One region of the Nitrobacter hamburgensis X14 genome, then DNA from elsewhere that is predicted to be linked to it. Evidence: predicted binding sites of a transcription regulator. Region 1 holds the regulator's gene; each other region holds the start of a gene.
What was found. Region 1 encodes LexA, which represses DNA repair genes until DNA is damaged. Its sites were predicted from a motif close to TGTTCNNNNTGTGTTCNG; they were not measured.
Positions count from the first base shown of each region.

Region 2: the regulator LexA is predicted to act here: its motif matches at 1,873-1,890, upstream of NHAM_RS19320 (ImuA family protein).
Region 3: the regulator LexA is predicted to act here: its motif matches at 2,295-2,312, upstream of uvrA (excinuclease ABC subunit UvrA).

Region 1 is NC_007964.1:1,928,465-1,933,620, forward strand. It holds partial or broken gene NHAM_RS08835 (ComEC/Rec2 family competence protein) at 1-1,011, shown strand, start outside; gene lexA (transcriptional repressor LexA) at 1,133-1,834, opposite strand; gene NHAM_RS08845 (molybdopterin molybdotransferase MoeA) at 1,998-3,212, opposite strand; gene NHAM_RS08850 (SPW repeat protein) at 3,839-4,231, shown strand; gene moaC (cyclic pyranopterin monophosphate synthase MoaC) at 4,220-4,735, opposite strand; gene trpC (indole-3-glycerol phosphate synthase TrpC) at 4,893-5,156, opposite strand, start outside.
Region 2 is NC_007964.1:4,147,561-4,152,716, forward strand. It holds gene NHAM_RS19315 (Y-family DNA polymerase) at 1-1,170, opposite strand, end outside; gene NHAM_RS19320 (ImuA family protein) at 1,091-1,843, opposite strand; gene NHAM_RS19325 (ATP-dependent helicase) at 2,020-4,089, shown strand; gene NHAM_RS19330 (IS110 family transposase) at 4,204-5,156, shown strand, end outside.
Region 3 is NC_007964.1:2,317,243-2,322,398, forward strand. It holds tRNA gene NHAM_RS10580 (tRNA-Arg) at 256-332, shown strand; gene NHAM_RS10585 (single-stranded DNA-binding protein) at 455-946, opposite strand; gene NHAM_RS10590 (outer membrane protein) at 1,344-2,099, shown strand; gene uvrA (excinuclease ABC subunit UvrA) at 2,400-5,156, shown strand, end outside.

The DNA.
Region 1 (5,156 bases):
GTTCGCGACGCCCGATCACTCGCCGACGGCGCGGGCGGCGCTGTGGGGCGGCCGCGAAATCGTCACGCTGGCACTGGCGTCGTTCGTCGCCGGACTTGCGACGACGCCATATGCCGCGTTCCATTTTCATCGCGTGACACCGTACGGCGTGGTCGCAAACCTGCTGGCAATGCCGGTGGTCTCGGCGCTGGTGATGCCGGCCGGGCTTCTGGGACTGGCTGCGATGCCGTTCGGCTTTGACGGCGTGTTCTGGCGGCTGATGGATATCGGCATCGAATGGATGATCGTGGTCACGCAATGGGTGGCGGCGCTGCCCGGCGCCATCGGCCGCATGGCGGCGTTCGGAACCGGGCCGCTGATCGCCGCGACCGCGGGCATCATCTTGCTCGGACTGCTCAGAACGCCGCTGCGCTGGAGCGGAGCGGCCATCATCGGGCTGGCGATCGCATGGTCGCTTGCGGTGGAGCAGCCGGATATTCTGATCTCCGCCGACGGTCATAACGTCGGCGTGCGGGGCGGGGACGGGCGGCTGCGTCTCCCTCCGCACGGGCAAGGATAACTTTACGGTCAGGGAATGGCTGGCCGCTGATGCGGACGGGCGTCAGCCTGCCGACTCCACCTTTGCGGAGGGCGTCTCATGCGACGACGGTGGCTGCGTGGTTAAGGTGAGTGGGGGGTGGAATTGTCGCGCTGGCGCGCCGCGCGGACGCCATGGAGGACGACTGCGTGCGGGCGGAGGTGATGGTGACGCCGTGGCAGGCTCCCGAGGGATGTCTTGCGCAGGTGATCGATCAGGACAGGCTGCGGCGGGAAGGCGCCCTGGAGCTGCGGCGAGTCTCAGACGGCGCAAAACACCATTTTGTCGTCGATGCCGTCAGGCCCGATCATGTCGACCGGCCCTGGTCGCCCGCTGTCGGCGGTGACAAGCCGACGCGCATCGGCTCCCGATCGGCGCCGGCGCGCCCGGTCGATGCCACGCCCGCGGCTGACGATCTCCAGCCGGACGATTGAACGCTCTGCCGCCGATTAGAGCCTTCGCTTCTGATGGAATCAGAAGCGGGCTCTATGATTTTGATTTGACGCGTTTTCTTCCCGCGAACCGGTACCCACTTCGCTCGAAAACTTGCAAGAATCAGTACTTGCGATAGATGCCGATCAGTTTGCCCTGGATCTGGACGCGGTTGGGCGGAAGGATGCGAACCTCGTAAGCTGTGTTCGCGGGCTCGAGCGCGATCGAGGCGCCGCGGCGGCGGAAGCGCTTCAGCGTTGCCTCCTCGTCGTCGATCAAGGCAACCACGATGTCGCCGGTTTCCGCAGTCTCGTTGCGTTGAATCAGCGCCATGTCGCCGTCGAGGATTCCGGCCTCGACCATCGAGTCGCCGCGCACCTCGAGCGCGTAGTGCTCGCCGGAGCCGAGCATGTCGGGCGGCACGCTGATGGTGTGGCTCCGGGTCTGCAGCGCCTCGATCGGTGTGCCGGCCGCGATACGACCCATCACCGGAACGGCGACCGGACGTTCTGCATCGTCGACGACACCGCCGCCGCTCGGGCGGACCTTGCCGAGATTGCCCTCGATGACGCTCGGCGTGAAACCGCGACGGCCGCCGCCGTTACCGGCGACCTCCGGCAGCTTGATGACCTCGATGGCGCGGGCGCGATTGGGCAGGCGGCGGATGAAGCCGCGCTCCTCCAGCGCGGTGATCAGGCGATGGATACCGGACTTCGAGCGCAGATCGAGCGCATCCTTCATTTCATCGAACGAGGGCGGCACGCCGGATTCCTTCAGCCGTTCGTTGATAAAACGCAGGAGTTCGTACTGTTTGCGCGTGAGCATCCCGACCAGTCCCCGATTGATGGTGCCTGCCGTCCGATTCCGGGGCGTCAGGCTTGGAGCCTTATGCCTAGCGGCATGAGTATCCGAAACAAATCATGAACGGACACTATATGTTCGATATGTGTTCCGCAACTGTTTAATTTAACGTCAACAAAGCGAGGTTTTACGACAGCGAGAGCTTAATCACGGCACAGGGCTCGCCTTTACTTGAGGCAGGCGCAAGCGGTGCGCGGACCACGAGTGCTTCCGCTGCCGCGAGATTTCCCATCAGCGAACTGTCCTGATGCCCGACCGGTGTCGCGATCGGCAGCCCGTCGGGCGAGTGCGCGAGCCGGGCGCGCAGATAATCCTGCCGGGCTTGATTGGCGGCGACATCGCTGCCGAGCACCGCTCGTTCAATGCGATGGTGGATATCCTGACGACCCGACAACGCGCGAATCAGCGGCACCATGAACAGGAACGCGCAGATGTAGGAGGAGACGGGGTTGCCGGGCAGGCCGATCACGCGCATCGCGCCGAGCCGTCCGTGCATCATCGGCTTGCCGGGCCGGAGCGCGATCCGCCAGAACGCGATCTCCACGCCTTCGGCCTCCAGCGCGCGCTTGACGAGGTCATGGTCTCCGACCGACGCGCCGCCTGTGGTGACGAGAATGTCGGCGCCGCTCTCGCGGGCGCGGCGGATCGCGGCCCTCGTCGCCTCCATGGTGTCGGCGGCGACGCCGAGGTCGATCGCCTCGGCGCCTTCGCCCCGGGCGAGCGCACGAAGCGCGTAGCCGTTGGATAGGACGATTTGGCCTGGACCGGGCGTCGTGCCCGGCAAAACCAGTTCATCGCCGGTGGCGAGCACGGCTATTTTTGGGCGTCGGTGCACCGGCAGGTCCGGATAGTTCATGCCGGCAGCAAGGGAGAGATGGCGGTCGGTGAGATGGCTGCGGGCGCGCAGCAACACGTCGCCTTCGTGAAAATCGACGCCGGCAGGGCGGATGTTCTTTCCGGCCGCGGTGGCTTCCCTGACGACGACGTCGTCGCCGTCGCGTTCGGTGTCCTCCTGGATCACGACGGTATCGGCGCTGTCCGGCACCACGCCTCCGGTGAAAATCCGCAGAGCTTCGCCGGCCCCCAGCGCCCGCTCGAGCGGCCGTCCCGCGGCGATCTCGCCGATCACATGCAGCCGCGCTGGAATCGTCGCGATGTCCGCCGCGCGCACCGCGTAGCCGTCCATCGCCGACATCGCCACCGGCGGCTGGGTCCGGCGCGAGGGGAGGTCGCGCGCCAGCACCCGGCGATGCGCGGCCTCGAGATCGACCGCTTCTTCCGGAAGCGGTTCGACTCCGGCGAGAACAGCCGCAAGGGCGTCGGCGACTGCCATCAGGGCCATGACCATATTCTCCCAGGTTTCCAGTGGGCCGATTCTAACATTCGTATCCTGTGTGAGCAGGTACCTTTGCGAAGGTTAGAATCAAAGGACCACTAGCAAATATAGATAACTAGAGCGTTTTCGAGCGAAGTGGATACCGGTTCGCGTGAAGAAAACGCGTCAAATCAAAATCATAGAGCCCGCTTCTGATTCCATCAGAAGCGAAAAGGCTCTAGTGGAGTTTTAGACGATGCGCTTCGCGGGCGTAAGTTCATCTACAGAACTTGCGGTCCGCAGACAACGGTGCCGTGAATCGAAACGCCCGAGTGGCGCGTTCGCTCGAGGCCCCGCACGGCTCCAAGGCGGTTTCGGAGGCTCGCTTCCTGCACGGAGTTCATCCGTCGAACGAACTCACGATCCCAAATGACACTTGGATCATGAGGTTGTCCGCGTTTGTTGGTCCAGAATCAAATCGCGACGCGAGGTGTGCGATTCCCGGAATCGGTCAGCGGAACCGTCCGGCGTCGGACCGGTTGTCCCATAAACCGACGGTTTTGTCCGGGGTGGCGCGATTGCCGCCAGTCAGGCGAAGAACCGCCGGGGGAGGAATGCACCGGCAAGCGGTGCACAGGTCGAAGGAGGCACCCATGATGCGGAAGTGGCGGCGCGAATCGATCCTCGATGTCTATAATCTCTTATTAGCGCTGGTCCTGTTTGTAACCCCGTGGTTTCTGGCGCGGGACACCACGACTGTGGACCTCAATCTCTGGGCGAGCAGTGCGGCGATAGGCGCGGTCTCGGTGGCCGCGTTGCTGGCGTTCGCCTGGTGGAAAGAATGGGTCAACCTGCTGCTCGGACTCTGGTTGATAGCCTCGCCATGGCTTTTGGGCTTCGCCCACACCAGCGCTATGCACTTCAGTATCGGTATCGGAGTCGTGGTGGCGTTCTTGTCGGTGCTTGAAATATGGCTCGTCTACGACAAGGAAGACGAACTCCGCAATCCGACGCCGCCCGAGGAGAACCGACCGCTATTGTACTGATGGAGTATCCGTCACGAGGTAGTGGCCGGATTTGCCGCCCTTCTTCTCGACGAGATGAATGCCTTCGATGCGGACGCCGCGTTCGACGGCCTTGATCATGTCGTAGATCGTCAGGCAGGCGACCGAGACCGCGGTGAGGGCTTCCATTTCCACTCCGGTCGGGCCGGAGACCTTGACGCTGGCGCGGACGCGGCAGCCGGGAATCTTTTTATCGGTTTCGATGTCGAGCGTGACCTTCGACAGCGCAAGCGGATGACAGAGCGGGATCAGGTCTGATGTTCGCTTGGCCGCCATGATGCCGGCGATGCGCGCGGTGCCGAGCACGTCGCCCTTCTTGGCGTTGCCGCTCTCGATCAGGGCCAGCGTGGCCTTGGTCATGACGACCTGGCCTTCGGCGACGGCGACGCGCTCGGTCGCCGGCTTTGCCGAGACGTCGACCATCCGCGCCTCGCCTTTGACATCGATATGGGTGAGGGCGGGTTCGTCTTTCACTTTTCCGGACATGCTTGCGGAACTCCAAAAACGGTGTCGTCGCTGCGGACGCAGGGACCCATACGCCGAGAACGCGCGAATGAATACACGTAGTGCGGGCAGGAACAGCACGTCGCTTTGCGAACCTGCTTCGCTTGAAAACGATTTGACGCCCGCTCCTTCACGATCGTCAGGGGTTATGGGTCCCTGCGTTCGCAGGGACGACTTGTGGAGATGATTGTCCGCCCCGCGCCAGCAGCGCGCGGGTTGCGGCGGTAACGTCGGCCTGCCGCATCAGGCTTTCGCCGACGAGGAAGGTAGAGATGCCAACCTGTTCGAGCCGCGCGAGGTCTGCGGCAGCGAAGATACCGCTTTCGCCCACCATCACGCGATCCTTCGGAATATGCGGCGCCAGCGCTTCGCTGGTTTCGAGCGTCGTCTCAAAGGTGCGGAG
Region 2 (5,156 bases), 2.2 Mb from region 1:
GAATGATCGTTCCGGAACATCACTCGCCACAGGTTCGAACCGATAAAGCCGGGTCTCACCGACCCGGTTTGAGAGGATGTCGATCAGCCCGGATATATCCGCTTCCGGCTCGTCGACCAGCGACGAGATCGTCTGCTTGGTATTGAACGGATCGGCTGCGGTTGCCGCGAGCCGCATGATCTCGATGCCGAAGCCGGGGTCGACCTTCTCGATCTTGTCACAGAGCAATCGCGTCAGCCGCTTCGCATCACGCACCGGCTGGGCAGTCCCGATCCTGATCGCCTGCACCCGGTTGTCGACCAGCCCAAATAGAAGGTCGAGGCGCCGGGCTCCGAGACCCCGCAACTCCATTTCCTGGCAGAGTTTTATGGTCAGTTTGGCGACATAGCGCGCGATGGTCTCTGGTGCGCCGATCGGTTCGGCGAAAAGCTGCTGCGTCTCGATGATGTCTGGAGGCCGCACGGGTTCGATGGGATCGCCGGTCCGGCCCGTGGCTTGGTCCATCCTGCGGCCGAGCTCGGGACCGAACCTTAACGTGAGTGGTGCACGCGGCGTCGCCAGCAGATCGGATACCCGTTCGAAACCAAGCCGGCCAAGATCGTCGACGATGTCGGCAGTCAGCCGGAGCGCCGCGATCGGCAGCGGCTTGATCCTCTCGGCGCTTTCACATTCGGGAATAACCAAACTCGACTGGGCCGCAAACCGAGCCAGTGCGTGTGCAGCACCTCGTGTGTCCGCCATCGCCGCGCGCGCTGTTATGCCGACACCTTCCAGGCGCGAAATCATGTCGGCCAGTATGGCGTCCTCGCCACCGTGGAGGTGGCTGGCACCTGTCGCATCGATGACGAGGCCGTCCGGACCGTCGATGGCGACGACCGGTGAGTAGCGCAGCGCCCAGACAGCGAGACGTTCGAGCGCCTCGCCATCTGCAGCGGGATCCGCGTGATGGATGACCAGCTCCTTCACCAGGGCCTGCGCCTTTGTCGCGGGCATTCCGACGCGCAGGCCGATCCGTATCGCGACGGCATTCGCCGCAACAACCTCGCGCCGTCGTCCGGCCTGGCCTACCAGCACAAGCGGCATCGCTGGATCAGGCGCTGCGGCGCCCATGTTGCGTCGTAGCCGATCGGTCGGCCACGTCGGCAGGTAAAGCGAGACGACCCTGGACATCACACGCATCCATTACAAAGTCCGCGCTTTCGCCGGCGCGGCATCGGATCAACTCAAGCAGCCATCGGGCGCGGCCAACGCCCGGCACCGGCAATGGACTCGATGGCAGCGTCGACACCCGCCATCTCGTCGCCGACGCCGTCGGCTGTCCGAAATCCGCCGCTTCGGTCTGCCGTCGCCACCGTCTCACCGCGATCGCGATCGAACCCGATGCTTCGGCTGCGAGCGACAACCGCCGCGACGACGTCATCGAAAGCCGCGCGACCTCCGCGACCACGGCACCCAGCCCGCCATGACGGACGCCTTCCTCAAAACACGCGAGCACGGTTTTCTCGTCACAGGCGTCGACGTAGATGACACGGTCCGCATGAAGACCCACCTGAGCCAGGGCCGGCGCGAACAGATCCTGCCGGGTGATGCACCACAGGATCTTGCCCTTGGTGCGCGCGGCGATTCGGGCGGCGAACAAGGCGGCCGCGGCGCCGTTGATGGCGGCATTGCCACCTCCCGCCACTTCGTGCAGCGCCCCGAGCGCAAGGCCGCCACCCGGTAGCCGGCTGTCGATTGCCTCCACGCCGAACGGAAGCACTGTCCTGGCGCGCAACGGCACACCCTCAAGACGTTGAATCTGCTCGCGAAGCCGCAGAACGGCGGGTTGGACCAAAGCACTCATGCCCTCTTCAAACGTTCTCGAGACGGTATTGTTCTTGATTTGTTCGTATTGCTCGATAAGAGTCAACCGGCCGTTCCGGTTCCGAAGCGACGAGTTCGCGCAAAAAAAAGCGGAAGTCGTTGTGACGACGAAAAGAATCGCGGAGTCTGTTTTTTCATTAAAGGACGATCGAACTCGTGCAGCCGGCGGCCCCCTATCTCGACAGTCTCAATCCGGAACAGCGCAGGGCCGTGGAGCATGGCACCGCGGGACCGGGTCCCTTCGCGCCCTTGCTGGTGATAGCCGGTGCTGGATCCGGCAAGACCAACACGCTGGCGCATCGGGTCGCGCACCTGATCGTCAATGGCGCCGACCCGCGGCGCATCTTGCTGATGACGTTCTCGCGCCGCGCCGCCTCCGAAATGACCAGGCGAGTCGAACGGATCGCCCGCAAAGTGATGGGCGACAATGCCGGCGTTTTGACCGACGCGTTGACCTGGTCTGGCACCTTCCACGGTATCGGGGCCCGGCTGCTGCGTGATTATTCAGACCAGATCGGACTCGATCCCCAGTTCACGATTCACGACCGCGAGGATTCCGCCGACCTGATGAATCTCATCAGGCATGAGAAAGGATTCTCGAAAACGGAGAGCCGGTTTCCGACCAAGGGCACGTGTCTCTCGATCTATTCGCGTTGCGTCAATGCCGAGACTGCGATCGAGCAGGTGCTTGGTGCATCCTATCCGTGGTGCTCCGGATGGGCGACTGAACTGAAGGAATTGTTCGCGGCCTACGTCGAGGCCAAGCAAAAGCAGAACGTGCTCGATTACGACGACCTGCTGCTATACTGGGCGCAAACCATGAGCGATCCGGCGCTGGCTGATGATATTGGTGGCCGCTTCGACCATGTTCTCGTTGATGAGTACCAGGACACCAACCGACTGCAGTCGTCGATCCTGCTGGCGCTAAAGCCTGGCGGCCATGGCCTCACGGTGGTCGGTGACGACGCACAATCGATCTATTCGTTCCGCGCGGCCACGGTGCGCAACATCCTGGATTTCCCGACGCAATTCTCGCCGCCTGCCAGCGTCATCACACTCGATCGCAATTACCGTTCGACGCAGACCATCCTCGCCGCTGCAAACGGCGTGATCGATCTGGCGAAGGAGCGCTTTACCAAAAACCTCTGGACCGAACGGGCATCGGGCTCGAGACCTCAACTTGTCACGGTACGTGACGAAGCCGACCAGGCGCGCTTCATCGTCGAGCGCATTTTGGAAAACCGCGAGTCCGGCACTCTGCTTAAGGAGCAAGCGGTGCTGTTTCGGACCTCGAGCCACAGCGGTCCGCTCGAAGTCGAGCTGACCCGGCGAAACATCCCTTTCGTCAAGTTTGGGGGACTGAAGTTCCTCGACGCTGCTCACATCAAGGACATGCTGGCGTTGCTGCGGTTCATCGAGAATCCGCGGGATCGCGTCGCCGGATTCCGCCTGCTGCATCTGCTACCCGGTGTCGGACCGGCATCGGCGCAACGCGTGCTCGACCACATGGCGGAAGCGGCGGATCCGATCGCCGCGCTCTCTAGTATCCTCGCTCCGCCCCGCGCCGGCGACGACTGGAAGGCTTTTATACAGGCCGTTGGCGAACTGCGCTATTCGGAATGGCCCTCCGACCTTGAGCGTGCGCGGCTCTGGTACGAACCGCATCTTGACCGCATCCACGAAGATGCGGAGACCCGGCGTGCCGATTTGATCCAGCTCGAGCAAATTGCCAGCGGCTACTCGTCCCGTGAAAAATTTCTCACCGAACTAACGCTTGATCCTCCGGATGCCACCAGCGACCAGGCCGGCGTGCCGCTCCTTGATGAGGACTACCTGATCCTGTCAACGATTCACTCAGCAAAGGGACAGGAATGGAAATCGGTATTCGTGCTTAATGTCGTCGACGGTTGCATACCGTCGGACCTCGGTGCCGGAACTTCGGCAGAGATCGAGGAAGAGCGCCGGCTTCTTTATGTCTCCATGACGCGCGCGAAGGACGACCTGCATCTTGTCGTGCCGCAACGCTTCTTCACGCACGGGCAGCATGCGCAGGGCGACCGGCATGTTTATGCCTCGAGGACGCGGTTTATACCGGACCGCCTGCTCGGATTGTTCGAGAAGACCACGTGGCCGCTTGCGATTGCCGGAACCGCAGCCGCAGCGCGGGCCACAGGCCAGGGTGCGCGCATCGACGTCGGCGCCCGCATGCGCGGGATGTGGCGGTAGGAGTTTTTCGGGTGTGCTGGTGTGGACGGCCTCTCATCCCCACGGTTTTATGGCGCTCTCGGCGTCAGAGATAGATGAGAGGAAAGTCTAGTGAATATTCCCATTCGTATCGGCATGGATACTTCGAAGTCGGTGTTCCAGCTTCACGGTGTTGATGAGAATGAGGTAGTGGTCGTCCGGCGCCAGTTTCGGCGAGCCGAGATGATCCGCTACTTCGAGCGGCTTCCGCCAGTTCTCGTCGCCATAGAGTCTTGCGGCAGCTCGCACCATTGGGGCCGCCTGCTGCAGTCGTTTGGACACGAGGTAAAGCTAATCCCGCCTCAATATGTGAAAGCCTACGTGAAGCGTGGCAAGAACGACGCGGCCGACGCCGAGGCGCTGTGCGAGGCGGTCACCCGACCTAGCATGCGGTTCGTACCGGTAAAATCGAAGGAACGGCAAGCGGCCTGCATGTTGATGACCGTGCGGGAACGCCTGGTCAGCGTGAAGTCGCAGCTCTCCAATGCTTTCAGGAGCTATGCCGCTGAGTTTGGTATCGTCGGCCCCGCCGGCCGGCAGAACGTCGCGGCACTCATCAAACGTGTGCTCGAAGACGATAGCCTTCCGGAAATGGCGCGGGATCTCTTCCGCCTTCAGGCGGACGAGTATGCCGCGGTCCAAGCTCGCCTAGCGAAGATCGAAGCCAAGCTAATGAAGTGGCATCGCGAGGATGACATCAGCAGGCGTATTGCGACAATTCCCGGCATCGGTCCGATTGGGTCGTCGATGCTCAGCATGAAGGCTCCGCCGCCTGAGACGTTCAGATCGGGTCGCGACTTTGCGGCATGGCTCGGACTGACGCCCAAGGATCATTCAACGGGCGGTCGGCAAAGACTCGGCGGCATCACAAAGGCCGGAGATTCTGCACTGCGATCGACGTTGATCGTCGGTGCGACCGCGCTGCTGAGGCATGTCCGAAAGGGTCGCCATAAGCCCACACCGTGGCTCGCTTCGCTGCTGGAGCGAAAGCCGCCGAAGTTGGTCGCGGTGGCCTTGGCCAACAAGTTTGCCCGCATCGCTTGGCGCTT
Region 3 (5,156 bases), 390 kb from region 1:
GTCCCGAATCCAAAGAAGTTCGCCTCACTGCGCTGCGCCTTCCTTAGCCTTAGCGAACTTCGTATTCGAAAGGACACCAGCAAACTTATGATTTGAGAGCGGTTTAGGTTCAGAAGCTCGCTTGGCAAACCCAAGGCTGCGGACAAAACAGCGGGCCGCCCCGTACCGGTTCGTCGCCCGATCCATCAGAATGGTTCGGATCGGGCTTGGCGCGAGGGCGGATTTTTCATATTGCGGTGATATGATGACGTTAACGGTCCCGTAGCTCAACTGGATAGAGTAGCGGATTTCTACTCCGCGGGTTGCAGGTTCGAATCCTGCCGGGATCGCCACCATTTTTATCGGGGTCGCCACCATTTTTATAAAGACCGCCAGCAAGTGCAGGTTACCAGTGGGGTTTTGACATTCGCGGCCGGGGTGCGCGGCCCGGGTCGCGAATGTCGAATTCACTCCTCTAGAACGGAATGTCGTCGTCCATATCGCTGCGGCGGGCACCGGCCGCAACGGTACGGCGCGGCGCACCGCCGGACGGGCTTCCGGCCCCGAAATCGCCGCCGGAGTCATCCGATCCGAAATTGCCGCCGCCGCCGCTGTTACGGCCATCGAGCATCGTCAGCGTCGAATTGAAATTCTGCAGCACGACTTCGGTGGAGTATTTTTCGACGCCGCTCTGGTCGGTCCATTTGCGGGTCTGCAACTGACCCTCGATGTAGACCTTCGCACCTTTCTTCAGATACTGCTCGGCGACCTTGCACAAACCTTCGTTGAAAATCACGACGCGGTGCCACTCGGTTTTCTCCTTGCGCTCGCCGCTGGTCTTGTCGCGCCAGGTTTCAGAGGTGGCGATCCGCAGATTAGCGATCGGCCGGCCGTCCTGGGTCCGCTTGATTTCGGGATCGGCGCCGAGATTGCCGATCAGAATGACCTTGTTCACGCTACCCGCCATCGCCGTTCTCCAATCTCCGGTCCCGATTTGCCAACACGCACAGGCGCCGCCGGTTCACCCCCGGCATCGCCTCTTCGCGGCTTCGTTCGCGAGCCTATACTCCCGTCATATCGTCGAGACGGTCAATTGACGGGTTATCCACCGGTCGAATATACAATGTTCCATATTTGTTCTCAAGGCCAGCAGTGCGAACAAAGTGCGGATCGGGCTTAGTAAAGATTCCACGCTGGTTTCAGATAAATGGGCTTCGGGACGGATCAATTTGGTCCGGAGTGTTGCACTTGAGAGACGGCATTTTGCAACGGCGGGCGGTATAGTGCCTCACGAATTTCAGACTGCCTATGCAGCGCTCGCGCCTGAGTTTGTTGAAAACAAAGCGGAAATCCGGGGAATCGCAATGAACAAGTTACTGATCGGGGTCGTCGGTGCTCTCGCCATTGGCCTCGGCGCCGCGCCGGCCACCGCGGCCGATCTGGCCCCGCGTCCTTATACCAAAGCTCCTCCGATGATCGCCGCGATCTACGACTGGAGCGGCTTCTATGTCGGCGCGAACGGCGGCTGGGGATCGAGCAGGAGTTGCTGGGACTTAACCGCCCCGGTCGCAGGTGGTTGCCATGACGCAACCGGCGGCACGATCGGCGGCCAGATCGGCTATCGTTGGCAGTCGAATAATCTGGTGTTCGGCCTTGAAGCCCAGGGCAACTGGGCTGATCTGAATGGCCGCAATGTTAGTATCGACTTCTCTCGCTTCACCAACCACAGCCGCCTTGATGCGTTTGGCCTGTTTACCGGCCAGATCGGCTACTCCTGGGATGCGACCCTGCTTTACGTGAAGGGCGGCGCCGCGGTGACATCCAACCGCTATCGGAGCGTCGATAACGTATCCGGCCTTCAGGCGGCCGACAGCGTCAATGACACGCGCTGGGGCGGCGTGGTCGGCGTCGGCCTCGAATACGGCTTCGCACCGAACTGGTCGCTCGGCTTCGAATACGATCACATCTTCATGGGCAACAGCAGCCACACCTTCATCAACAACGGCGTCATTGGTGCCCCTGGTACGACGTTCGGAACCGACAACATTCGTCAGGACGTGGACCTCGTCACCGCGCGCATCAACTACCGCTGGGGCGGCCCGGCCATTGCGCGGTACTGATCACCTCTGATCCGAACCTCTCTCGGAAACTACGGAAGGCCGGCTTTTTGAGCCGGCCTTTTTGTTTGAGCACCGCCAGTATCGGTGCGCGTTCGCAGGAGACCGCTGCCAAAATTGGCAGCCATGCTGATACGGCCGGACTCCCCTCGCGACGAAATCGGTGATGATCGCTGACGCCCTCTGGAAATCGTCCGCCGTTCTATCTACGTTCCACAGATAGCCACACATGGCGCCAGCCTGGATCTCCCCCGGTACGGCGCGCCCGAACGCGGCGGGCTTTCGCGCCCGGAAAAGCCTGTCATGGATGAAGTCATCAAGGCGAAGCGGCAACAACCCGGTTCCGCTACACGCGCCATCACAATTCGCGGCGCTCGCGAACACAACCTGAAGAACGTCGATCTTGAAATCCCGCGCGACAAACTGGTGGTGTTCACCGGTCTGTCCGGCTCCGGCAAGTCGTCGCTGGCGTTCGACACCATCTATGCCGAGGGCCAGCGCCGTTATGTCGAGTCGCTGTCGGCCTATGCGCGCCAGTTCCTGGAGATGATGCAGAAGCCCGACGTCGATCAGATCGACGGGCTGTCGCCGGCGATCTCCATCGAACAGAAGACCACCTCGAAGAATCCACGCTCGACGGTGGGCACCGTCACCGAGATCTACGACTACATGCGGCTGCTGTGGGCGCGCGTTGGCGTGCCCTATTCGCCCGCAACCGGTCTGCCCATCGAAAGCCAGACGGTGTCGCAGATGGTCGACCGCGTACTGGCGCTGCCCGAAGGCACGCGGCTCTATCTGCTGGCGCCGGTCGTGCGCGGCCGCAAGGGCGAGTATCGAAAAGAACTGGCGGAGTATCTCAAGAAGGGTTTTCAGCGCGTCAAGATCGACGGCGCGTTTCACGAACTCGCGGACGCCCCGGCGCTCGACAAAAAGTTTCCGCACGACATGGACGTTGTGGTCGATCGCATCGTGGTGCGGCCGGACATCGGCCAGCGGCTGGCGGAAAGCTTCGAGACCGCCTTGAAACTCGCCGAGGGGCTGGCGGTGATCGAGTACGCCGACGCGCCTGCGTCATCACCGGGCCGCACCGAAGGGGCGAGGCCCGGTGATCCATCATCTTCGAAAGAGATGGATGGCGGGGTCAAGCCCGGCCACGACGAGAAGAAAAAAGTGGCAAAAATCCACGACAAGAGCGGGCCCGAACGCATCCTGTTCTCGGAAAAGTTCGCCTGCCCCGTGTCCGGCTTCACCCTTCCCGAAATCGAGCCCCGGCTCTTTTCGTTCAACAATCCCTACGGCGCCTGCCCGAAGTGCGGCGGCCTTGGAATCGAGCAGCATGTCGATGAAGACCTCATCATTCCCGACAAGGAACAGACGCTGCGCAAGGGCGCGATCGCGCCGTGGGCAAAATCGTCGTCGCCCTACTATCTGCAGACCCTGACCGCGCTCGGCAAATTCTACAAGTTCACGCTGGACACCAAGTGGAAGGATCTGCCGAAGAAGACGCAGGCCGCGCTGCTGCATGGCTCCGGCGACGACGAGATCAAGTTCTCCTACGAGGACGGCGTACGCTCCTACGACACCAGGAAGCCGTTCGAGGGCGTCGTCACCAACATCGATCGCCGTTTCCGCGAGACCGAAAGCGAATGGGCGCGCGAGGAGCTCGGGAAATATTTTTCCGACGTGCCGTGCGAGGCCTGCAAGGGGTATCGGCTCAAGCCCGAGGCGTTGTGCGTCAGGATCGGCGGCAAGCACATCGGCGAGATCAGCGAACTGTCCGTGCGCCACGCCGGCGAATGGTTCGAGACCGTTCCGAAAATGCTGTCGGCGCAGCAGAACGAAATCGCCGGTCGGGTGCTCAAGGAGATCCGCGATCGGCTGTCGTTCCTGCTCGACGTTGGCCTCAACTATCTTACGCTGTCGCGCGCTTCCGGTACGCTGTCCGGCGGCGAGAGCCAGCGCATTCGGCTGGCCTCGCAAATCGGTTCGGGCCTGACCGGGGTGCTCTATGTGCTGGATGAACCTTCTATTGGTTTGCACCAGCGCGACAACGCCCGCCTGCTCGAAACCTTGAAGCGGCTGCGCAACCTCGGCAACACCGTGATCGTTGTCGAACATGACGAAGACGCCATCCGCCTCGCCGACCATGTGCTCGACATCGGCCCGGGCGCCGGTGTTCACGGCGGCCATATCGTGGCGCAGGGCACGCCCGCAGATATCATGCGAAACCCGAAGTCGCTGACCGGCAAATATCTTACCGGCGACCTGGCGGTCGAGGTGCCCGAGCGGCGGCCGCCGAACCATCGCCGCACCATCAAGGTGGTGAACGCGCGCGGCAACAACCTCAAGAACGTCACCGCGGAAATTCCGCTCGGTCTGTTCACCTGCATCACCGGCGTCTCCGGCGGCGGCAAGTCGACACTGCTGATCGACACGGTCTACAAGGCGATCGCGCGAAGGCTCAACAACGCCAGCGAAGGCGCCGCTCCGCACGACCGCATCGAGGGCCTCGAACACATCGACAAGATCATCGACATCGATCAGTCGCCGATCGGCCGCACGCCGCGCTCGAATCCCGCAACCTATACCGGCGCCTTCACGCCGATCCGCGAGTGGTTCGCCGGCCTGCCGGAGGCCAAGGCGCGCGGTTATGCGCCGGGCCGCTTCTCGTTCAACGTCAAGGGCGGCCGCTGCGAGGCCTGCCAGGGCGACGGCGTCATCAAGATCGAGATGCACTTCCTGCCCGACGTCTACGTCACCTGCGACACCTGCAAGGGCAAGCGCTACAACCGCGAGACGCTGGAGGTGTTGTTCAAGGGCAAGTCGATCTCGGACGTGCTCGACATGACGGTCGAGGAAGCCGCCGAATTCTTCAAGGCGGTCCCGCGCGTGCGCGAAACCTTCAAGACGCTGCATCGCGTCGGCCTCGACTACATTCGTGTGGGGCAGCAGGCCACCACGCTGTCAGGCGGCGAGGCGCAGCGTGTCAAGCTCGCCAAGGAACTGTCGAAGCGCGCGACGGGACGCACGCTCTACATTCTGGACGAGCCGACCACCGGT